DNA from 3 places in the Priestia sp. YIM B13486 genome. Region 1 is predicted to be linked to each of the others. Evidence: riboswitches for the same ligand, from Rfam matches in the RefSeq annotation. Region 1 holds a riboswitch; each other region holds the start of a gene.
What was found. Region 1 has a riboswitch for lysine ahead of ACFX4G_RS18440 (amino acid permease). Riboswitches for the same ligand answer to the same signal wherever they lie in the genome.
Positions count from the first base shown of each region.

Region 1 (7,915 bases):
ATTTTCAACAAGAAGGTTTTGCTCTTTATAAAAAGAACTGTCCGCTTTCAAAAAAGGTTTTAAATCATCAAAAGAGTTTTGATCCGCTGCCTTTCCAAACGCTGAAAAGTAATCAGTCATCCAGGCTGTAATAAATTTCCCGCTCATTGCTTCTTTATTTAAATCAATCGATTGAATGCTTTCTACCTGTGTTTTTGGTTCGTTTAGTACTTTTTTTGCATCTTTTTCTACTATCATTGTATTTCCGTCTTTTAATGTTTCTTCTTGCTGACAGGCTGATAACAGAATAGATGAAACAACCGTGATAATGATTGTATTACGTTTGTTCATCATAATTGCCCCTTCTTTATCTAATATAAATGTATGTATATTCTTCCAACAAACAGACCTAGTATATCATTCTACAAAAAAACGCTCAACCCTTTAATTTCGCAAGAAAAACGGCTTGCCTTTACAGCGAGCCGTTTTCCTTCCTATTTAATGGATGCTTCTTGATATGAATTGGCTGCTTCTTTTTTGAGCTGTCTAGAGCCATAAAAGACATAGTAAATAATTGAAAGAAGGAAAATTCCAAGAATCACATAAATTAAAGGTAGAGAAACGCCAAACAGCATTAAATTTGTTGTAAGAACACTGTATTTTATGATGCTGTACAAGCACAGAATCCCTAATACTAAGGCAGTGCTTGGCACGACCGGGTAGTTCACTTTAAAAGGACGGGACAGGTTAGGTTCTTTTTTACGTAAAATGAAAAGAGAAACTAAACTGATGCAGTACATCATCATTGCTCCGAACACGGATAAGATAATAAGTGCATTGGCAAACGTTGCAGATCCTGCACAAATCACGCCGATTGCTCCCGGAATCAACAAACCGCCGACAGGAACTCCTTTTTTATTCGTTTTAGCAAGAAATTTAGGGAAGTAACCATCTCGTGCAAGCGCATAGGTTTGTCTTGAAAATCCCATGATGATTCCATTTAAGCTAGCAATCAAGCCGAATAGCCCGATAATAGCAACAACGGTTGAAATGCCGTTTCCGTATACAGAAGACAGCGCCTGCGGAAGTGGATAATCGGCTAGCTTCCCGCTTCCTCCGCCAAGTCCTGCTGTTACAAATAGTGTAAACAACGTTGCGGTTGCTAGAGTAATAATCGCTCCAATAAATCCTTTAGGAATGTTTTTCTTAGGATTTTCCACTTCTTCCGCTGCCATTGCTCCACCTTCTATTGCCAGATAGAACCAAACAGCGAATGGAATAGCTGCTAGTACCCCTGTTGGCCCGTTAATAAATGAATGATCATTAAAAATATTTGATGTTTGTACATGAGGCAAACCAGCTACATAAAAAATAGATAAACCAATTAGTGCAACAATGGTAGCTGTAAGCTCAATCACCGCTACTTCTTTTACCCCGATTAAATTTAATAAAACAAAGAAAATAAAGGCACCTACCGTTGCGTATACAGGGTTAACGGCTGGAATGAGAAAATGCAGGTATGCTCCTGTTGACACTGCAATAGCAGGAGGAGCAAAAATAAATTCAAGCAAGCAGGCAATTCCTGCGATATATCCCCCAAAAGGTCCAAGTGCTCTTCTTGCATAAGCTGAAGGTCCACCGGCTTGCGGGATAGATGTTGAAAGCTCTGCATAACTGAACATAAACGTTGTGTAAAACACAGTTACAATTAAGGTTGCAATTGCAAGCCCAATAATCCCGCCTTGTTCAAACCCGTAATTCCACCCAAAGTATTGTCCTGAAATAACCATGCCCACTGAAATAGCCCATAAATGAATAGGTTTCAATTGTTTTTGTAACGCCATACGTTCTCCTCCTTTTGATGTTTAGACAATAAGATGTACACCGCTTGTTTGCTGCTTAATCATTTTGTCAATCATGGTACCGATATGTGCGGCTGCCTCAATAGGAGGCGTCCCTCTTTTATGAATATTAGAAATAACCATACGATCAGACTCTTTTTTGCCTTTGCTAGGTTCATAGCACATGTAAGCACTCATGGATTCAGCACTGACCAGTCCAGGTCGCTCTCCAATCAATAGCACAAGTGCTTTTGGCTTTATGATCTCGCCAACTTCATCCATACACGCAACCCGTCCCCCTTTCACAAAAAATGAAGTCCCGATATGAAGTCCATATGACTGCAGGGAGTCAATTAAAGCTGGATACACGTCGCTTATGTTTTCTTCGATTGCCTTGGCGCTCAGTCCATCTGAGACTACTACTTGTACATCAGGCTGCCGCACGCAGTTTTTGAAAATTTCTTTCTTAGCGTTATCTGCTAATAACCTTCCTTGATCCGGTCGTTTTAAATAATGTTCTTTTGACTCCACGCGTGTATTCACAGAGAAAAGGTTAAACTCGGCTAAAATATCTTCTGAAACTACTCCATATACAGAGTCTACGGCTGCAGCATGATCCGTGCGAAAAGATAAAACGTCTTTTGTTAGCGGCCTTGTTCCTGTACGGCCGACACCTATGCGGGCAGGGGTAAATTGTTTAAGTGTTTCAAGCTGATCGCGATTTGACTTTGGTATCATAGTAAGCACCTTCCTTAAATCAAATTCATAAAAATAGTTGGGTCTCCGGCTCTAGATGTAAAGCGCCCGTTGTCCATAATGCGCTGATCTTCAAGCCACTTTTGAAATAACGGCGTTGGGGTACGGCCTAACACATTACGTACTGTTGCAATGTCATGATAACTAAGAGACTGGTAGTTTAGCATGCAGTCATCAGCCATGGGCACTCCTATGACAAAGTTCACTCCAGCTGTTCCCAGAAGCATACTTAAATTATCCATATCATTTTGATCAGCATCCATGTGGTTGGTGTAACATACGTCTACTCCCATAGGCAGGCCGTGCATTTTACCCATGAAATGATCTTCTAACCCAGCTCGTAGAACTTGTTTGCTGTTATATAAGTATTCAGGTCCAATAAATCCAACAACTGTATTAACTAAGAAAGGCTTGTAGTGACGAGCTAAGCCGTAGCATCTAGCTTCGAGCGTTAATTGATCAATGTTATAGTGAGCTTCTGCTGACAGTTCAGAACCTTGTCCTGTTTCAAAATACCAGCGGTTTGGACCTTTTGCCGTTCCTTTTTCATGAATTAGCGCTGTCGCTTCATCAAGCATAGACAGTGAAATTCCAAATGAATCATTACCAGCTTCTGTACCTGCTAAACTTTGAAAAATCAAGTCTGCTGATGCTCCTTTTTCAATTGCTCTTATTTGACTCGTTACGTGTGATAATACACAGTTTTGAGTAGGAATTGACCATTCGTTGATTATATTTTTTGTTTCATTTAAAAGCGCGTAAATATTATCCGTTGTATCAATAACAGGGTTAATTCCGATAACCGCATCTCCAATTCCATAGCTTAACGCTTCGTATAGAGATGCTCTCATTCCCTTTAAGTTATCTGAAGGATGATTAGGCTGGGCCCGAGAAGCCAATACTCCTTTTTGGCCGATAGTCGTTTGACAAGTAGTTTGCACTTCTATCTTGGCAGCTCCTTGAATTAAATCTAAATTGGACATAATTTTAGTAGCTGCCGCAATCATTTCGCTGCTTAATCCTTTGCTAAGTGCAAGAAGGTCTTCTCCGCTATGCTGATCGGATAAAAGGTATTCTCTTAAATCCCCTACTGTCCAATTTTTAATAATGTCGTAAACAGAGGAATCAATCTGACTTTCGATTAATGCCGAGACGTTGTCTTCATCTGCGCTGAGCAGCGGGTAATTTCGAATATCAGCAAGTGTGATATCAGCTAGAACTTGCTTTGCTGCCATTCGTTCTTTCATTGACTCAGCGCTAACTCCTGCGAGCTGATCTCCAGAACGCTCTTCGTTTGCTTTGGCCATGATTTCTTTTAAGCTATAAAATGAAAATGTTTCTCCTAACATTCGTGTAGTTTTAAACATCGTTTCCTCCTTGTGTGTTCAGCTGATTATGATGAAAAAGCGAGCGTTTTAACGGAAACGGAGATCGCTTCTCCGGCTACTGGTAACCCTAGATCGATGTAATCTCCGTGTGTAAAATCAATTTGATCTAAACAAATAATTTCTAACTCTTTCCTCTGTTTAGCTAGTGCTTGTCCTAAAGCTTTTGCAATATCTTGTTCGCATAGAACAACGAGGCACTTAGCTCCCTTAAAACAAGCAATAAATTCATCGCTTATTATTTTTGCTAATTCTTGAAGCATCTTATAGCTGCAGTAAGGAAAATGAGATAAAGCAATAGCAGCAGGGGGGTCTTCTGCCCTGAAAAGAGTTGAAGCCTGCATACATGCCGCTCGAACTCTTTCTTGAAACAGCTGCGGATTCCACGTCTCTTCTTGCTGAACGGGTATCTCTACAATCGGGATATTTTTTAACGGCAGCCGCTTCGACCCAATATATACGGTTGATCCGCTAACTTCTGTATTTTGCATACCAGCCCCAATTACAGTAGCGCGCGTTGTCTCAGCGGATTGAGATACTTGGATGGATTGAAAATGATATGCTAGAAGCGGACCAACGTCTCCGTGTATGGCCACTTCCCTCACTGTTTTCGGCTTTTGCTTCTCCATCATTGCTCCTACCCCTCCTGAAATCATAATTGTTTCTGGTTGGATAGAAGATCTTGTATGAGGAGAAACGAGCAGCGAAGAGGTTTGAATTAGTGCTCTTACATAATTCACGGTTTCTTCAGCTAGTAATTGACAGATAGACGAGAGTTTTTCAAATGTTGCTTTTTCACCTTCTCGCAGTGTTAAAGAATTATTTTTTAAAAATTCAGTTAAATAAGGTGAAACGTAGGTAACAAAGCCGTCTGAATTCAGCCGAATTAATCTTCCACCTACATGCAGCGTAAACGTTTCGATCACTTTTCCGTTTTGACATAAAGTGATGTTAGCGGTGCCTCCTCCTACATCAATATTGGCAATTACTGCATTTGTTTCAGCGGAATGTTGGATTGCTCCTGATCCTTTTGCCGCCAATATTCCTTCCAAGTCAGCACCGGCTGTTGCAACAACAAAATCTCCAGCATGTTCGGCTAGATAGTGAACGATACTTTCTGCATTTTGCTTTCTGGCCGTTTCTCCTGTGATGATCACAGCACCTGCCTCCACTTGATCTAAGGAGATTCCTGCGTTCTTATACTCTTGTTCTAGTAGTACCGTTAATCTTTGAACATCGATTTCAACATCGTTTAGCATAGGGGTTGTATAGATAGAACTTACATACGTTACGCGACGATCAATAATTTGACAGCCTGGCAGCGTAAATTGATTTTGTTGATTTGCTATTAACAGCTTGCTTACAATCAATTTTGTTGTGCTTGTTCCAATATCTAAACCTATGCTCGTTATCCATTTCTGTAGCATGCTATCAATCCCTTATCTCGTTTGAATATGGTGATTATCATAAAACAGTTTTTTGAATATTTCACTAACTATGTTATCAAACCTGACACACTTTTGTGTAAACAAAGGTGACAAATGACAAAAAAGACTAAATCTTGGTAGATTTAGTCTTTTTGCTTATGATGAGTGTGATTTAGTTACAATCATTCTTGATGCGGATGGAATTAATAGTGAAAGAATGATTAAGCAGGCTATTAGTGACCCTACCATTGAAATACCGTTCATTGAAAAAGAATACCATAGAGCGGACATACCCTTTGGCGCATATGATCCCCAAAAAATAATGCCCGCAATAAAGTGCCAGAAATACCGTGCGAAGCTGCCGATAACAAGGGATAAAACAATCAAAACAAAAGCTTTTGATCTGTTATTGTTAGCTAAATTTGTTTTAATAGATTGCGAAAAAACACCTCCAAAACCTATAAAAGCAAAAGCCACAATATATTCAATAAACGTTTGTAGCGCTGTTAAAATATAAGCCGTTCCTGTTGCCAACTGCAACAGCCCCCATAATAGACCAGATAGAGCCCCGCCTTTTACTCCCCAGCGAAAGCACATAATAAAAATGGGCACCATGGAGAACGAAATACTCACAGCCGTTGCAATCTTAATGGAAGGCAAAAGATCAAGTAGAAGTGCTAATGCTGCAAAAATAGCTATTTCAATTTTAGCCTGTAAAGGTAATGCTTTATTCACGTTTCTCACTCCTGTTTTTGAATCATTCATATCAAACGGTTTACACAGGAGTAAGCAAATAGATATGCTACTATTCCCACATTCCTACGCTAGCGTTAACTAACAGGTTCTAAGGGTCTGAACATTTCGTTCACTCTCAGCACGGCGGCTCCCCCTGTGGTACGTTCGGATATTTATGTAGTATTATGACAACATTCATTATACCATATGTAACAAAATAGATTCGAGAGATTTCAAAGATGTTTCTATTTTCTGAATCTATTTTTTATAATGACAATCGTTTTAGTATTTGTTATACTTCTTTTATGTCAATTGAATATAAAAAACCCTCATCCTAATCGATGAGGTAGAGGTCGCAGTTTTTAATAGTAAAGTAACGGAAATGCAGAGAACATTGAGGATGTTGCTTGAAAGGAAAAATTGCCGAAGTTTAGATCACTTCTCGGTTGATTTAAGCTGGGGCTGTCTCCGAACAGGAACAGAACTGTCACATCATGCGAGTGATGTGAAGAGCTATCTTCACGGAAGGTTGACGCGGTTTTCAGATTTAAAAGCGCGCACATATACTGCGGGCTTTTTTTATGTTATCCCGTCTCTTTCCGTACATTCGAAAGGAGTATTTATCTATGCAAGAGCAGCAAGAATTAAAACGTGGGTTGAAATCTCGCCACTTAACGATGATTTCATTAGGAGGAGCCATCGGAACCGGCTTATTCCTAGCAAGTGGTGGAGCAATTCACACAGCAGGACCTGGGGGAGCGCTTTTAGCTTACGCTATCATTGGCGTCATGGTTTACTTTTTGATGACCAGCCTAGCAGAGCTCGCAGCTTATATGCCTGAAGCTGGTTCATTTAGTACGTATGCGTCTCGTTTTGTAGATCCATCCTTTGGTTTCGCTCTCGGCTGGAACTACTGGTATAACTGGGCTATTACGATTGCAGCTGAATTATCCGCTGGAGCCCTTATTATGAAATTTTGGTTCCCAAACTCTTCTTCTATTTTATGGAGTGCCCTGTTTTTATTAATTATGTTTGGGCTTAACTACCTTTCTGTAAAAGGATTTGGTGAATCTGAATTTTGGTTTTCGTTAATTAAAGTAGTAACAGTTATCATCTTTTTAGTTATTGGTATTATGATGATTTTTGGTATCTTTAACAATGAAGCACCAGGTTTTAAAAACTTCACGCTTGGTGATGGACCGATTCACGGTGGATTCTTTACTGTACTAGGTATTTTTATGGCTGCTGGTTTTTCATTCCAAGGAACAGAGTTGCTTGGGGTCGCGGCTGGAGAAAGTGAAGATCCGGAAAAAACGGTTCCTCGCGCAGTTAAACAAGTCTTCTGGCGCATCTTGTTATTTTATATTTTAGCTATTTTTGTTATTGGAATGCTTATTCCATACACAGCGGATTCATTAGCAAGTGATGATGTGCGGGTAAGTCCGTTTACTCTAATATTCGAACGAGCAGGTCTGGCGTTTGCGGCATCGGCTATCAATGCCGTTATTTTAACAGCCGTTTTATCTGCTGGTAACTCAGGTATGTATGCTTCTACGCGTATGCTGTGGAACTTAGCGAAAGATGGAAAAGCACCAAGGTTCTTAGCAAAAGTGAATAAACGAGGCGTTCCAGTTAATGCCTTAATCGCAACGGCACTTGTCGGTACACTTGCATTTGGTGCTTCATTTTTTGGAGACGGTGCGGTATACACATGGTTACTTAACGCTTCTGGTATGTCTGGTTTTATTGCTTGGTTAGGAATTGCAATCAGCCACTATCGTTTTAGAAGAGC
Region 1 is NZ_JBHZOZ010000007.1:45,944-53,858, forward strand. It holds gene ACFX4G_RS18410 (TcaA NTF2-like domain-containing protein) at 1-330, opposite strand, end outside; gene eat (ethanolamine permease) at 474-1,823, opposite strand; gene eutC (ethanolamine ammonia-lyase subunit EutC) at 1,845-2,558, opposite strand; gene ACFX4G_RS18425 (ethanolamine ammonia-lyase subunit EutB) at 2,573-3,943, opposite strand; gene ACFX4G_RS18430 (ethanolamine ammonia-lyase reactivating factor EutA) at 3,970-5,388, opposite strand; gene thiT (energy-coupled thiamine transporter ThiT) at 5,545-6,153, opposite strand; TPP riboswitch at 6,188-6,288, opposite strand; lysine riboswitch at 6,463-6,647, shown strand; gene ACFX4G_RS18440 (amino acid permease) at 6,750-7,915, shown strand, end outside.

Region 2 (7,915 bases), on a different contig from region 1:
TTATTCTGGTAAAGCATTTGAAAAGAAAATCATGACCGATGCTTTTACGTTTGTCACGATTCGTCCAAATAATATTTCACCGCTTGCAAAAGATGAGGGACGTACAGGCGATGTAGAGGATTTAAATGTTGAAATCAAAAACCTGCGTACAGTTGTAAAAGAAGTTGTACGGAAAGCAACGCAAGGGGTTGATTTATCCGAAGCAAAAGTCGTGATTGCAGGTGGTCGAGGTGTAAAAAGCACGGAAGGTTTTGGACCTCTCCAAGAACTAGCGGACGTGTTAAATGGAGCTGTTGGGGCGTCTCGGGGAGCGTGCGATGCAGATTACTGCGACTATTCTCTTCAGATCGGTCAGACGGGCAAAGTAGTCACACCAGATTTATACATTGCCTGCGGAATCTCGGGAGCCATTCAGCATTTGGCCGGCATGTCAAATTCAAAAATTATTGTTGCCATTAACAAAGATCCTGAGGCGAATATTTTTAAAGTAGCTGATTACGGAATCGTTGGAGATTTATTTGAAGTGGTGCCTCTGCTAACGGAAGAATTCAAAAAGCTGAAAGTACAGTCTGCGTAAGAGGCTGAGACAAAAGGATTTTAGACGAAGTGAAAAATGAACCATTGATCAAGATGTTTGATTAGTGGTTCGTTTTTTTGTTAGGGTAAACGCAGGTTTCATGTGTGTGGGTCTTTCTAGCAGTTGATTGGAGGGCAAGGCGAAGACTCCTGCAGAAAGCGAAGTCTTACACAGAAATCATCTGCGGTGTCGCAAGCGGTTCAGCCCTTGTATACTATTCGTTCGTCTTTAGATAGGATTCATTTCGTTATGTCTCAGCCTCATGGAAAACGAAATTTTCTACGTATGTTTTTATGTGAATTGTACAAACTAGAGCGGAGAATAAACAGTATAAATGTAAGCAAAAAGTTAGCAAACCTTATTTGAAGGTGATATACTGTGAGTAGAATTTGGATATTGCATATATTTAGGAGGAATTAAAATGGCTATTGCACATGCTACAGATAAAAACTTTACAGATGAAATTAAATCAGGCCTAGTGCTTGTTGACTTTTGGGCACCATGGTGTGGCCCTTGTAAAATGATTGCTCCAGTTCTTGAAGAAATCGATGGCGAACTTAACGATAAAGTTAAAATCGTGAAAGTAGACGTTGATGAAAACCAAGAAACGGCTGGAAAATTTGGTGTTATGAGTATCCCAACTTTAGTATTATTTAAAGATGGAGAGAAAGTTGATCAAGTAGTTGGTTTCCAACCAAAAGAAGCATTAACAGAATTAATTAATAAACACGCGTAAGTCAAAACCTAGCTCAGGCTAGGTTTTTTCTTTTTCTCCACTTTTTCTCTTTTGGGAATACTTTTATTTAGCGAATATGCGTTCGTTTGTTTTATACTAGATGTAAGGAACACCGCCATAAATCCGGCTTATGTGCATGTATTGTAGGGCAGGAAAGAATGTAGGTTACGCTTCATAAGCGAATGTATAGATGGACAGAGTAAGAGAAGAGGAAGGAGAAAAATATGAACGATTATTTAAAAGAAAAGCTGGCTATTTTACCGGATCAGCCCGGCTGTTACTTGATGAAAGATAAATATGGAACGGTCATTTACGTAGGAAAAGCAAAAGTATTAAAAAATCGAGTGCGCTCCTACTTTACCGGATCTCATGACGGAAAGACGCTTCGACTTGTAAACGACATTGTCGATTTTGAATATATCGTCACATCTTCTAATTTAGAAGCACTTATTTTAGAAATGAATTTAATTAAAAAGCATGATCCAAAATACAATATCATGCTTAAAGATGATAAGGGTTATCCCTTTATTAAGATTACAGCTGAAAAGCAGCCCCGACTTGTTATTACAAGAAAAATAAAAAAAGATAAAGGGAAATACTTCGGGCCTTATCCTAACGTTCAAGCTGCAAATGAAACAAAGCGGCTTCTTGATCGCATTTATCCATTAAGAAAGTGCTCTACCATGCCAGACAGACCTTGTTTGTATTACCATATCGGGCAATGCCTAGCTCCTTGCGTAAAAGAAGTAAAAGAAGAGCAAAACAAACAAATTATTGAAAATATCACGCGGTTTTTAAATGGTGGATATGAGCATGTCAAAACAGAATTAACTGAAAAAATGTTAAAAGCTTCAGAAGAACTTGACTTTGAACGGGCTAAAGAATATCGAGATCAAATTGCTCATATCGAAGCGACAATGGAAAAGCAAAAAGTAACGTTTAATGATTTTGTTAATCGAGATGTGTTTGGCTATTCTTATGATAAAGGCTGGATGTGTGTTCAAGTTTTCTTTATTCGCCAAGGGAAATTAATTGAGCGAGAAGTTTCTATGTTTCCTTTTTATAAAGAGCCAGAAGAAGATTTCTTAACTTTTATCGGTCAGTTTTATGCCAAAAATATTAAGCCAAAAGAAGTAATGGTTCCAGCAACGATTGATGCAGAGTTGGCTGAGAAATTAGTAGAAGTAGAGGTTCAGCATCCAAAGCGAGGCAAAAAGAAAGAGTTAGTAGAACTTGCGTGTAAAAATGCAAAAATTGCGCTCGGTGAAAAATTCTATTTAATTGAACGAGATGAAGAGCGCACGGTTGGCGCAGTTGAACGGTTAGGAGAAGAGCTTGGAATTGCCGCTCCTTATCGGATTGAAGCATTTGATAATTCAAATATTCAAGGGACAGATCCCGTTTCTGCGATGATTGTTTTTGTTGATGGGAAACCGGAAAAGAAAGAATATCGCAAATATAAAATTAAGACCGTAAAGGGACCAGATGATTACAGTTCCATGAGAGAAGTCGTTCGCAGACGGTATTCCAGAGCGTTAAAAGAGGGTCTTCCGCTTCCAGATTTAATTGTTGTAGATGGAGGCAAAGGGCATTTAGCTGCAGTACAGGACGTTCTCGAAAATGAATTGGGACTTTTAGTGCCTACAGCAGGTCTTGTCAAAGATGATAAGCACAGAACCTCCAACCTGATGATTGGTGAGCCTCCTCAAATCATACCGCTTGAACGCAATAGTCAAGAATTTTATTTGCTTCAGCGAATTCAAGATGAAGTTCACCGCTTTGCGATTACCTTCCACCGTCAAGTGCGCTCTAAGTCCGCTTTTCAGTCTGTTCTGGACGATATTCCGGGAGTGGGCGAAAAGCGTAAAAAAGCTTTGTTAAAGTATTTTGGTTCGGTGAAAAAATTGAAAGAAGCAACGGTTGATGATATTCGAAATTCAGGTGTTCCTCAAAACATCGCTGAAAAAATTTATGAAACATTGCAAAAATAGTCTTGAAATAATAGAACATATTTGATAAGCTATTAACTAATTTCATACGACACTTCATCAAATGAAGTGAAGATAGAGGTGCAAATTTAATCAGTACGTATCAGGAAGGGTATGAGCTCTTATGAATGATGTGGAAAGGGAAATTTGCCGAAGTGAACATTACCTCATAGTAATGATTGCTGGTTCTGCGTTGAATAAACGTAGGATTGTCAAGATGTAGATTCTTGGAGAGCTATCTCACGGCAGTGGACGGTTATGTTTTATAATTTTCGTTCGTTAAGCAATGAGAGCTCATCTCATTGCTTTTTTTATTGTCTGAGTAAAAAAATTTAGCTTCTCATCATCCTGCATATGCAAATTTATTGAAAAGGAATGAACAAAATTATGGCATTAATCGTTCAAAAATTTGGTGGAACATCTGTTGGTTCTGTTGAACGTATCCAACATGTAGCAAACCGTGTTATTCAAGAAGCAGAGCGCGGTAACCAAGTAGTTGTTGTTGTATCGGCAATGGGCAAAACTACAGATGCACTGGTGAAATTAGCAAGTGATATTACGGACAGTCCAAGCAAACGCGAAATGGATATGCTTCTTACAACTGGAGAACAAGTAACGATTTCCCTGTTAACAATGGCCCTTCAATATAAAGGGTATGAAGCAACTTCGCTAACAGGTTGGCAAGCTGGTATCCAGACGGAAGCAGTTCACAGCAATGCACGAATCCAGCACATTGACACGACTCGTATTCAAAGCCAATTAGATAGAGGCCGAATCGTAGTAGTAGCTGGATTCCAAGGCTGTTCAGAAGATGGTAGCATTACAACATTAGGTCGAGGCGGCTCTGACACGACGGCAGTAGCTCTTGCCGCAGCATTAAAAGCTGCAAAATGTGATATTTATACAGATGTAACAGGAGTGTTTACGACAGATCCGCGCTATGTAGAAGATGCTCGTAAGCTTCACTCTATTTCATATGACGAAATGTTAGAATTAGCTAATTTGGGAGCAGGGGTGCTGCATCCGCGCGCTGTTGAGTTTGCAAAAAATTATCAGGTACCGCTAGAAGTGCGTTCAAGCTTAGAAAACGAGAATGGAACGATTGTTGAGGAGGAAGTTTCAATGGAACAAAACTTAGTCGTAAGAGGAATTGCGTTTGAAGATAATATTTCACGAGTGACAATTGAAGGGTTAAACAACGAGTTGCAAACTCTTTCTACTATTTTTACAGCATTAGCAAAAGAACAGTTAAATGTGGACATTATTATTCAAAACGTAACGGCTAATAATCGTCTCTCTATCTCATTTTCTATTAAAACCGTAGACGTAGACGCCGCTCTTGCCGTCTTAAAAGAGTATAAATCTACTTTGGGATATACGCGTATTGAACATGAAAGCGGTTTGGCTAAAGTATCAATTGTCGGCTCTGGCATGATTTCTAATCCAGGCGTTGCAGCCGAAATGTTTGAAGTGCTGGCAGGAGAGAAAATTGAAGTGAAGATGGTCAGCACGTCTGAAATTAAAGTATCTACAGTTGTACCGCATGCTGATATGGTAAAAGCTGTTGAGACGCTTCACGTAGCATTTGAATTAGAAGAGCAGCAAGCAGTGCAAGTATAAAGAAGAGAAAAAAGACGTGGTATCTCCACGTCTTTTATATATACGTATTTCCTACTTTTTATAACGCTCCGCGCGTGTTTCGGTAGGTAAGATATCTTTTCGGTCCCACTGCACGGAAATCAGCACTTTTCCGTTCTTTTCTTTATGTGTTAAGTAGGCTTCTGTTAGGCAGTTGTTTTGACGCTGAATCTGTTCAGCCACAAATCCTGACTCAAGATGAAACGAACAAGTTTCCTGCTGAAATCTTTTGCTGACCACATCACCTGATAACTCAAGCTCGAGTGAATATTTATCTTTTTTTGCAAGCGTCAGTGTGCCCCAGGAAGCTGCTTTAAAAAAAGCGATGATTTCATCCATTGTATTTAATGGGTATTTCCGCGCAAGGTGTTTTCCTGCCCAGTATGAAATGGTATTCGTTTCGTCTCCAAGAAGCTCTGGAATTAACACGTCACGCAAAAGGCTGTATCCGAAATATGAAACGTGATCAAGAGTTCTCTCTGTTTCAGCTGTGACATTAGGTTCTGATGTTTCCATCGTCTCTTCAAGTTCTTGCTGTGATTCTGTTTGTAAATTGCTCATGCTTTCCCCTCTTTCTTTACTACTATTATATACAAATCTAAAAAACCTCTCACGCATTTTTTTAATAAAATGTAAGAGGATCTTTATTATGGTAAAAAGAGTTAGATGCAAAGATGGAAAATCCATAATATACCTTTTAAAAGGGTACTTTTACCTGTGTAAATGTTTTGTGAACTTGTTTACAATAAAAGCATAAAGTAAACGCTTACTTATTTGTGGCAAGCAATATTATAATAGAAAGAAAAAATCTGTAACATCAATACAGTAAGCGTTAACAAATATAAAATTTTATAAATTTATATTTTATAGAAGATTTAAACATCTTGCCTTGACGCTCTTAATCGATGGGAGTAAAATTAACCTGTCACATACTTTATTAGGAAATGCAAAGGTTTTCATTTCCTGTATTCACGATTAATCTATTTGTCTAGTGGGAGTAAGAAAGTTCTTCACAAACTATGTTCATTTAACTAAGGGGGGTCTACGCAGATGGCGGCAAACAGAGAGTTTCAATATCGGAGAATCCATTCATTACTTGGGGTAATACCAATCGGGATTTTCTTAACACAGCATTTAGTTGTGAATCATTTCGCGACAAAGGGAGAAGAATCATTTAATCAAGCAGCTCACTTCATGGAGAGCTTACCTTTCCGCTATGCTCTAGAAATTTTCATTATTTTCTTACCAATCGTTTTTCACGCAATATACGGTCTTTACATCGCATTCACTGCTAAAACAAACGTTAACAACTACGGTTTTTTCCGTAACTGGATGTTTATCCTTCAGCGTGTTTCAGGTGTAATCACACTTATCTTCATCACATGGCACGTATGGGAAACCAGAATACAAGCTGCGCTTGGAAAAGAAGTAGATTTTCAAATGATGGAACGAATTTTAAGCAACCCGGCAATGCTTGCATTCTACATAGTTGGTGTTGTATCTACGATCTTCCACTTTGCAAACGGTCTATGGTCATTTGGAGTTAGCTGGGGGTTAACTGTAACACCACGTTCTCAAAGAATTTCAACTTATGTGACATTAGCAATCTTCTTAGCACTTACATTTGTAGGTGTTCGTACATTATTCGCATTTGCATAAAATTAAGGTTTTGAAGGAGTGGGGTTCCGATGAGTAACGGAAAAATCATCGTAGTCGGTGGCGGTTTAGCTGGCTTGATGGCAACAATAAAAATTGCTGAGTCTGGCAAGCAAGTAGATTTATTTTCACTAGTTCCGGTAAAAAGATCTCACTCAGTTTGCGCGCAAGGTGGAATCAACGGAGCCGTAAACACGAAAGGTGAAGGAGATTCACCATGGGAACACTTTGATGACACAGTGTACGGCGGAGACTTTTTAGCCAACCAGCCACCTGTAAAAGCAATGTGTGAAGCAGCTCCTGGTATTATTCACTTACTTGACCGCATGGGTGTTATGTTTAACCGTACTCCTGAGGGTTTGTTAGACTTCAGACGATTTGGCGGGACGCAGCATCACCGTACGGCTTTTGCTGGAGCAACAACGGGTCAACAATTATTGTACGCATTAGATGAGCAGGTTCGTCGTTATGAAGTTGCCGGACTTGTGACAAAGTACGAAGGATGGGAATTCTTAGGTGCTGTTCTTGACGATGAGCGCAGCTGTCGCGGAATTTCTGCACAGAATTTAAAATCAATGGAAATTAAAACGTTCCCAGCTGACGCGGTTATTATGGCTACAGGTGGACCTGGAATTGTTTTTGGAAAATCGACGAACTCAGTTATTAATACAGGTTCAGCGGCATCTATCGTGTATCAGCAAGGTGCATACTATTCAAACGGAGAGTTTATTCAAATTCATCCAACTGCTATCCCAGGAGATGATAAGCTTCGTCTTATGAGTGAATCTGCTCGTGGAGAAGGCGGACGCGTTTGGACATATAAAGACGGTAAACCTTGGTATTTCTTAGAGGAAAAATATCCTGCATACGGTAACTTAGTACCTCGTGATATTGCAACTCGTGAAATTTTTGACGTCTGCGTAGCGCAGAAGTTAGGAATCAACGGAGAGAACATGGTTTATCTGGACCTTTCACATAAAGATCCAAAAGAGCTAGACATTAAACTTGGAGGTATCATCGAAATCTATGAAAAATTCATGGGCGATGATCCGCGCAAGGTACCAATGAAAATTTTCCCAGCCGTACACTATTCAATGGGCGGTTTATGGGTGGATTACGATCAAATGACAAATATTCCTGGCTTATTCGCAGCTGGTGAGTGTGATTATTCACAGCACGGAGCGAACCGTTTAGGAGCAAACTCATTATTATCAGCTATTTATGGTGGTATGGTTGCCGGTCCTAAAGCGGTTGAATACATCAATGGTTTAGAAAAGAGCGCAGATGCTATTTCTTCAAGCGTATATGATCGTCATGTGA
Region 2 is NZ_JBHZOZ010000001.1:653,129-661,043, reverse strand. It holds gene ACFX4G_RS03365 (electron transfer flavoprotein subunit alpha/FixB family protein) at 1-577, shown strand, start outside; gene trxA (thioredoxin) at 999-1,313, shown strand; gene uvrC (excinuclease ABC subunit UvrC) at 1,538-3,304, shown strand; lysine riboswitch at 3,370-3,547, shown strand; gene ACFX4G_RS03350 (aspartate kinase) at 3,689-4,921, shown strand; gene ACFX4G_RS03345 (YslB family protein) at 4,973-5,500, opposite strand; gene ACFX4G_RS03340 (succinate dehydrogenase cytochrome b558 subunit) at 5,990-6,598, shown strand; gene sdhA (succinate dehydrogenase flavoprotein subunit) at 6,628-7,915, shown strand, end outside.
Region 2: it holds a riboswitch for lysine, as region 1 does, so the genes downstream of both, ACFX4G_RS03350 (aspartate kinase) here and ACFX4G_RS18440 (amino acid permease) in region 1, are expected to answer to the same signal.

Region 3 (7,915 bases), on a different contig from region 1:
CTCATGATTTATCATTTCTACATAGTAAGGCTGACCGCTCGTTTCTCTTAATAACTGCATAAATCCTTTTACCGCCGTCAGAGGGTTTCGAATTTCGTGAGCTATACCAGCCGCTAACTGTCCGACTAAGGAAAGCTGAGCGGATTCACCCAGCAATTTTTCAGTTTTTTTACGTTCTGTAATATCACGAAACAAAACTTGAATGGCCTGCTTTCCCATATAGGGAATAGGAAAGGCAATGGTTTCGGCATCAATCGTATGACCGTCTTTATGAATAAACTTTTCTTCCTGTAGGTCTACAGATTTATTTTCTGTTTTCATTCGATAAATTCGCTGTTTTACCACATCATAGTAATCAGGGTGAACAAACTGATAAACACAAGCTCCTAATACGTCTTGAGGACTTTTGTATCCTAGCGCTTTGGCTCCTGAAGGGTTGATGTAATCAATTTTCCCTTCACTATGAACGATAATCGCTTCCGGCGATAACTCAATCAAGCTTCGGTAACGTTCTTCGCTTTCTTTTAAAGCCGTTTCAGCCTGCTTGCGTGATGTTATATCTCGATAGACAAAAGCAATGCATAGCGGCCAATCATTCATATTTTCAACGCGGAAGAGTGTGACGCTTACATTAATTAAATGACCGTCTTTATGCTGTCTGACCGTCTCAAATTCCGTTTTCGATTCACCTGATTGAATGGTCTTATGAAGTTCGCACACTGGCTCCTTTAAAAACGAAGGTATAATCGGAAGAGGCTTTTGATGAATTTCTTCAAACGTCCAGCCAAATGTATTCTCAAACGCAGGGTTCACTTGAAGCGTTTTCCCTTCTAAGTCAACGACAGCAACAGCATCTGCGTTATGATAAATAAAAGGCTGAACCTGTTCTTTTTTCTCCTGATAACTAGTTATATTCACGCAATGTCCCATAATTTCAGGCTTTTCTGTGTAAGATAAAGGGGTTAAGTTTACTACATAGCGTTTATCATTTATTTGAAGCTCGTACATAAGCTTTTTCTTTTTGTTTAGTGCTTCGAAAAAATGCTCATACGAGACCCATTCTTCTAGAGGTATTTTTTGGTCATGAACGCTTTCACCTTGATACATACTGTAAACAAGATGGTCATCTTTTTGTTTGTAAGCAAATATGATTCCTAGCGCCTCAGCTGAATGATTTTCTGCATGTAATCGGACTATTTTTTTATTTTTGTTCATCGTTCATATTTACCTACCCCTCACTAACATCTTTCCTACTCGTTCTCATTCTCTTAATTTTACATGAGGATTTTAGAATTTACTAGATAAAGAAGCGGATATTTTCCATTCATTCACATAAAAAAAACGCCTGTAAAGGCGCTTTTTTATGTGAATAGGAATTACTTTGAATGATGCATTTTATGACAGTGTCGCTTTGGCACAAAACCATTTTGCTCCATATGCTGATAGCGATTTTCCATATGTGAAGAAATGTTTTGACTCTCCGTTTTGCTTAGCACGCCGTACTCCACATATTTTGAAAGTATTTCTTTCTTTTTTGCTAGCATTTCTTTGTACAGCACGGACAGTTCCTGCTTTTGCTCAGACGTCAACTGCACGTCTTTTATTTCTGGCTGAGGATTGTTTTCCGCTAATACAGGCGTCGCGCTCATAAATAAAAAAGCTGCTGCTGCACTTATCATAATCTTTCGCAAACAATCTACTTCCTTTCATCATATAGTAGTTATAGTTTGCGAACTTCTATTTGTTTTCATTCATTCTGTTTGCTTAAGACTCGATAGCTCCTCCTACATCATAGTCGCTAAGATCAATTTCCATTTCCATTTCAAGTGCTAATTTAGCAAGCTCTGAACCAAGATAAGGACCCGACGTTAAGCCTGAAGCTCCGAGACCATTCGCTACTAGTATTCCTTCGTAAGCCGGAAGAGCTCCAATGACTGGCAAGAATCCTGGAGTAAATGGTCGAAACCCTACCCTTGTTTCTAAGACTGTGCTTTCTGTTAAGCCGGGAGCAATTGATAAGGCCTTTGAAAAAATCTCATGCATCCCCCCAGCAGTTACTCTCAAATCATAGCCCTTGTCGTTTTCATGTGTTGCTCCAATGACAATTTGACCTTGTTCAAATGAAAGAATATATTGGTCGCTTGGAGGCATCACAACGGGCCAGTCTTTTGTATCTACATCAGGGAGATGCAAGTGGACAATTTGCGCTTTTTGAAAGCTTGCTAAAAATTTCACTCCAAGAGGCTCTAGTAATTGATTTGCCCACGCTCCTGCCGTTACGATTGTTGTACTTGCTAGAAGGGTTTGTCCATTTACGGAAACGCCCGTTACTTGATTATTTTCATAAAGTAGTTCTGCGTTTCCTTCTATTATTTTTGCACCGTTTTTCTTCGCTGCATTCACAAGTGCGTTTCGAAGAGCTCTTCCGTTAACGCGAGCGGCTCCACTAATATGAACTGAACTGTATTCTTCCGAAAGAACCGGAAACAAAGCCTGTGTTTCTTTAGCGGATAAACGTGTAATCTCGCCTATTTCAGGAGCTTCTTCCCGACGCTTATATGCTCTTTCTTCCATTTTTTTAAGCTTTTGCTCATCAGTATGTAAGCTAATTGCTCCTACTCGCTTATATCCCGTATCCGTTTCTCCATCTTCTTCTAATTGCTGAATTAATGTTTGATAGTACTTAGCGCCGCCTTTTGCTAAGCGGTACCATGCTTTATTTCGACGCTGCGAAAGCCATGGACAAACAATTCCTGCTGCTGCATCAGTAGCTTGACCTGCATCCTTGCGATCTATCAATGTCACATCTGCTCCTGCTTTTGCTAAATGATATGCTGTAGAAGCTCCAAGTACCCCAGCTCCAACTACGATGTATGTTTTCATACCAAAACACCCTTTTCTTTCTTCTAATATTCTCATGCTATATGTACGCAACTTTAGCATAGCAAAAAAAGAAGTCACATACTAGGCGAAGCTATCTTGAGCTTATTTTTGAGTCTTGCTGACTTTGACATATAGCTCCTTTCATTGTAAACAAAAGCGCAATAAGTTCTTTTACGGGAATTATGGTGAGATGAAGCAAACCACAAATAGTGATCACCCATATTTAACACTGCGCTTACCGCTTTTTTATTATAGTTTCTGAATAAAAAAAGGAAAGAATAAAACCACTATAATATGTAAATAAAAAGAAATAACCATTATTTTAAGGAGAGCGTATGCAATCTTCATTTGTATTATTTTTCATCATTCTTGGTTTACTATTTGGCAAGTGGCGAAGGTATCAAGAATACTATCCTACTTTGCTGTTTTGGGTCACAGGGAATTTGCTTTATGAAGTGCTGCTGTTTCATCACCGCGTATGGGTATTTCACCCTGTAGGTATTGATCACCTTTTTCTACCCGATCACCTAATGGTTTCCCTTGGAATAACTTTAATTATTTATCCGTTTGTTATACCGGTTTTTTTAGGAAGGCTGCCGTTGCATGTAAGCGGCAGGCTGTGGTGGATTCTTTTGTGGGCGCTTTTATTTACTGTGATTGAGTTCATTGCTTATGTTAATCACAGTATCACTCATCATTATGGATGGTCGCTGCTGTGTTCTTTTCTCTTCAACATTGCCACGTTCTCACTTTTAGTCATTCATCAGAAGACAGCACTGGTCGCTTGGATTCTATCTGGAAGCTTCATAGCTTTCTTATTTATTTTTTTTGATATTCCTATGCCTTAACTTTTCATTGACTAGACGGAGGAAAAGGAAATATAATAGGAATTACATTTAAATATAATTTTCCTCTCTGAGAATAGAGGTGCATGAAATCAAGAGTCACTTATTGGAGACTAATGGAGTCTGTGAAGATAAGTAAAAGGGATTTCGTGCCGAAGTATATAAACATCCATTGTGTTCATATACTGGTTCAGTATTGAATAAATGCTGAGCTGTCACAAACCATTTGGTTTGTGGAGAGCTATTGAAGAGATGTTGATGCCTAGAATGTAATAATACTTTATTATTATGAAACCAAGACGCGTGAACATCACTTCACGGGTCTTTTTTGTGTTTTTCTACTGACCATCAAAGTTCAAAGTTATAGTTGAATGATTTAAATGGAGGGATACGGATTATGTACTTACATGGAACGAGTAAAATTAACAGCAGCAATCATTTAGAAATTGGGCAGTGCGATACGGTCGAACTGAAAAAACAATACGGCACTCCCCTATACATCTACGATCAAGAATTAATTGAAACGAAATGCAAGGCCTTCCATTCAGCCTTTCGAAGAAGCGGATTTTCATATCAAATCGCCTATGCAGGGAAAGCATTTCTTTGTATGGAAATGGCTAGCCTTTTAACGAAGCTTGATATGTCACTAGATGTGGTCTCAGGAGGCGAATTATTTACAGCGCTTGAAGCTGGATATCCAGCTGAACGCATTCATTTTCACGGCAATAATAAAACGATTGAAGAAATGGAAATGGCTCTTGATGCGAATATTGGCTGTTTTGTTGTTGATAACTTTACCGAACTTGAAGTTTTGCATGCCTTAGCAGCTGAGCGCAAACAGAAAGCATCTATTCTTCTGCGTGTTACTCCAGGAATTGAAGCCCATACACATGAATATATTATGACCGGACAGGAAGACTCCAAGTTTGGATTTGGTCTTTCCAATGACCAAGCCATGAAAGCGGTAAGTTCTACGTTAGAAAAGCCTTACTACGATCTTTTAGGCATTCATTGTCATATTGGTTCGCAAATTTTTGAAGTAGATGGTTTTTCTCGCGCCATTGATATTTTAACTGATTTCTTATTCAGCATTCGTGATAAAATGGAATTTGAAGTAAAAGTTTTAAACGTAGGTGGTGGTTTTGGTATTCGTTATACCGAAAGCGACTCTCCTCTTCCAGTTGAGTATTATGTAGATGCACTGACAGAAAAGCTAAGCCGCACGTTAACTGAACAGAATTATACCCTTCCAGAAGTCTGGATTGAGCCTGGAAGAAGCATCGTAGGAGAAGCAGGTACAACGCTTTATACAATTGGATCAACGAAGGAGATTCCAGGTGTACGAAAATACGTAGGAATTGACGGCGGTATGACCGATAATATCCGTCCTGCTCTTTACGATGCAAAACATGAAGCTGTCTTGGCTAATAGAGTGACGGATAAAAAAGATGAAACAGTATCAATTGCGGGTAAATGCTGTGAATCAGGAGATATGCTTATTTGGGATATTGATTTACCGCGCGTTAATCAAGGAGATTTATTAGCAGTGTCCTCTACAGGTGCCTACAACTATTCAATGGCTAGCAATTACAACCGTATTCCGCGCCCTGCTGTTGTATTTGTAAAAAATGGAGAAGCTCGTCTTGCTGTAGAGCGAGAAACATACGAAGATTTGGTGCGTAAAGATGTAAAGCCAGTCGTTACTACGTATGCAATGAGCAAATAATAGCTGTTCTTGCGTAGTAAAAAAGCTATTATTGTTTGGAGGAAATCTAACTATGGTTTTAAGTGTATTTAAAACGTACAGATCATCGCTTATTCTGCTTCTCGCTATTTTACTTGGCGGGATAGCAGGATATGCTATTGGCCCCGATGTGGCAGTCGTGAAGCCTTTTGGTGATTTGTTTCTCAATTTAATGTTCATGATTATCGTTCCCCTTGTCTTTTTTAGTGTGGCTTCGGCGATCGCAAACATGAACGAAATGAAGCGTCTTGGTAAAATTATGCTAGGAATTGCCGTTGTGTTTGTCGCCACTGCTGCTGTTTCAGCCGTTTTAGGCTTTTTAGGCGCATCACTTTACAATCCGCTACATAATGTAGATACTTCTGCCATTAAAGAATTGATGGGTGACAGTGAAAATACAGCTGAAAAAATGACGCTTTTAACTCAGCTTGTTAGTACATTTACTGTACCTGATTTTGTTCAGTTATTTTCGAAAGATCACATTTTACAATTAATTGTCTTTGCCGTTATTTTCGGTATTGCTACAACGATGGCTGGCGAAAAAGGACAGCCTATGGCGAAATTTCTGACTTCGGGTCAAGAAGTATCGATGAAGGTTGTTAAAATTGTGATGTACTATGCCCCAATTGGTTTAGGATGCTATTTCGCTACTGTAGTAGGAGAACTTGGACCAAAGATCTTACAAGGGTACGCTAGAGCATTTATTCTTTATTTATTAATTGCAATCGTTTACTATTTCGGTTTCTTTACGCTATATGCATGGATTGCTGGCGGTAAAGCAGGAATTAAGCTGTTTTGGAAAAATGCAGCTGCTCCTTCTATCACCGCTATTGCTACCTGTTCTTCTGCTGCATCTATTCCAGTCAATTTAGATGCAACAAAGAAAATGGGTGTGCCGCTGGATATTGCTGAAACAGTGATTCCACTAGGAGCAAACACGCATAAAGATGGTTCTGTTATCGGTGGTATTCTAAAGATTGTTTTCTTATTCAGTTTGTTTGGCAAAGATATGACGTCTGCTACGAGTATTTTGAGCATTTTAGGCGTAGCCTTTTTAGTTGGAGCCGTAATGGGAGCAATCCCTGGAGGCGGTATGATTGGCGAAATGTTAATCATTACAATTTACGGATTTTCGCCAGAAGTTCTGCCCATTATTGCGGTCATTTCCACAATTATTGACGCCCCTGCTACGCTTTTAAACAGTACGGGAAATACAGTAACAGCGATGCTTGTTACAAGGTTTACAGAAGGAAAAGACTGGATTAACAAAATTATCACCACCGATAAAGTCGCTTAGTAAAAAAGCAAAGGGAACAGTCTTAGTGACTCTCCCTTTGCTTTTTTCGTGTGCAGTAATATCGATAGCGGTGTATAAAGTCTGTACATACGCACATTCTAAAGGTATGTTTCTTAACCGGACTGGAGGTGTCGTCTAATGAGTAACGCTGCAGGAGGTTCAAAGAAAAATCAACCGAATGATGCGAATCACGTAAGCGCAGAAACAAAAGCTCATCAAAAACGTCTTACTGAGCAAAACAAACAAGAGCATCAAGCTGAAGAACGAAAATAAAATGACGTTAAAGAGCGCAGCGCCTGCGTTCTTTAACGTCATTTTATTTTTAGAGAGAACTTCATAACCCTGCTCGTTATGGGGCTATCGTACAACCTCCTTTCGAACTTTTACATATTCTATTAATAGGTTTGTAAAAGGAGGAATAACATGGTGTTTTCTTGGCTAGAGATTACAGCCGCAGCCTTTGGATTTTCAGTTATTTTGATAAGTTTTGCATTTTTACCTGAACGCACATACAAAAGTCTTTATATCCCTCATCAGCTAGTAGCAAAATCTATTTTTCTCTATAAAAAGATTATTCGTTTTATAAATCAATTTCGACAGAAACTTTAGCTCATTTCCTTTCCCTGTTTTTATTCATTGGATATATCCTCCCCCTTTTTAGTCAGCGCATTTACAGTAAATAATTTAGTGGTTAAAATAAAGAGTAAAGAAAAAGGATAAGCAGTTTGCAGAAATGGAGTTTCACATGGAAATCAGAGACTTAGAATACTTTATAGAGGTAGCGAATCATAAAAATTTTACAAAGGCAGCGCTGCAAGTTCACTTATCACAAACGGCTTTAAGTAAAGCCGTCAAAAAAGTAGAAAATGAACTAGGATTTGAGCTTCTTGATCGTTCAACAAGAGAATTAAAGCTAACCGATGCAGGAGAAGTCGTGTATCATCAGGCAACTAAAGCTCTGTCGGTGTTAAAAGACATGCCTCACTTGTTGGGAGATTTAATGAACTTGCAAACAGGGCAAATCAAGATGGGAGTCCCTCCGCTCATCGGGACCTTGTTTTTCCCGAAGATTGCAAAAGCATTTAATGAACAATACCCTAAAGTATCTCTAGAGCTTATTGAATTTGGAGCAAAAAAAATTGAGGC
Region 3 is NZ_JBHZOZ010000002.1:581,449-589,363, reverse strand. It holds gene ACFX4G_RS07150 (PAS domain-containing sensor histidine kinase) at 1-1,215, opposite strand, end outside; gene ACFX4G_RS07145 (YckD family protein) at 1,377-1,691, opposite strand; gene ACFX4G_RS07140 (NAD(P)/FAD-dependent oxidoreductase) at 1,765-2,883, opposite strand; gene ACFX4G_RS07135 (CBO0543 family protein) at 3,219-3,731, shown strand; lysine riboswitch at 3,798-3,980, shown strand; gene lysA (diaminopimelate decarboxylase) at 4,126-5,454, shown strand; gene ACFX4G_RS07125 (dicarboxylate/amino acid:cation symporter) at 5,507-6,769, shown strand; gene ACFX4G_RS07120 (hypothetical protein) at 6,908-7,042, shown strand; gene ACFX4G_RS07115 (hypothetical protein) at 7,193-7,378, shown strand; gene ACFX4G_RS07110 (LysR family transcriptional regulator) at 7,515-7,915, shown strand, end outside.
Region 3: it holds a riboswitch for lysine, as region 1 does, so the genes downstream of both, lysA (diaminopimelate decarboxylase) here and ACFX4G_RS18440 (amino acid permease) in region 1, are expected to answer to the same signal.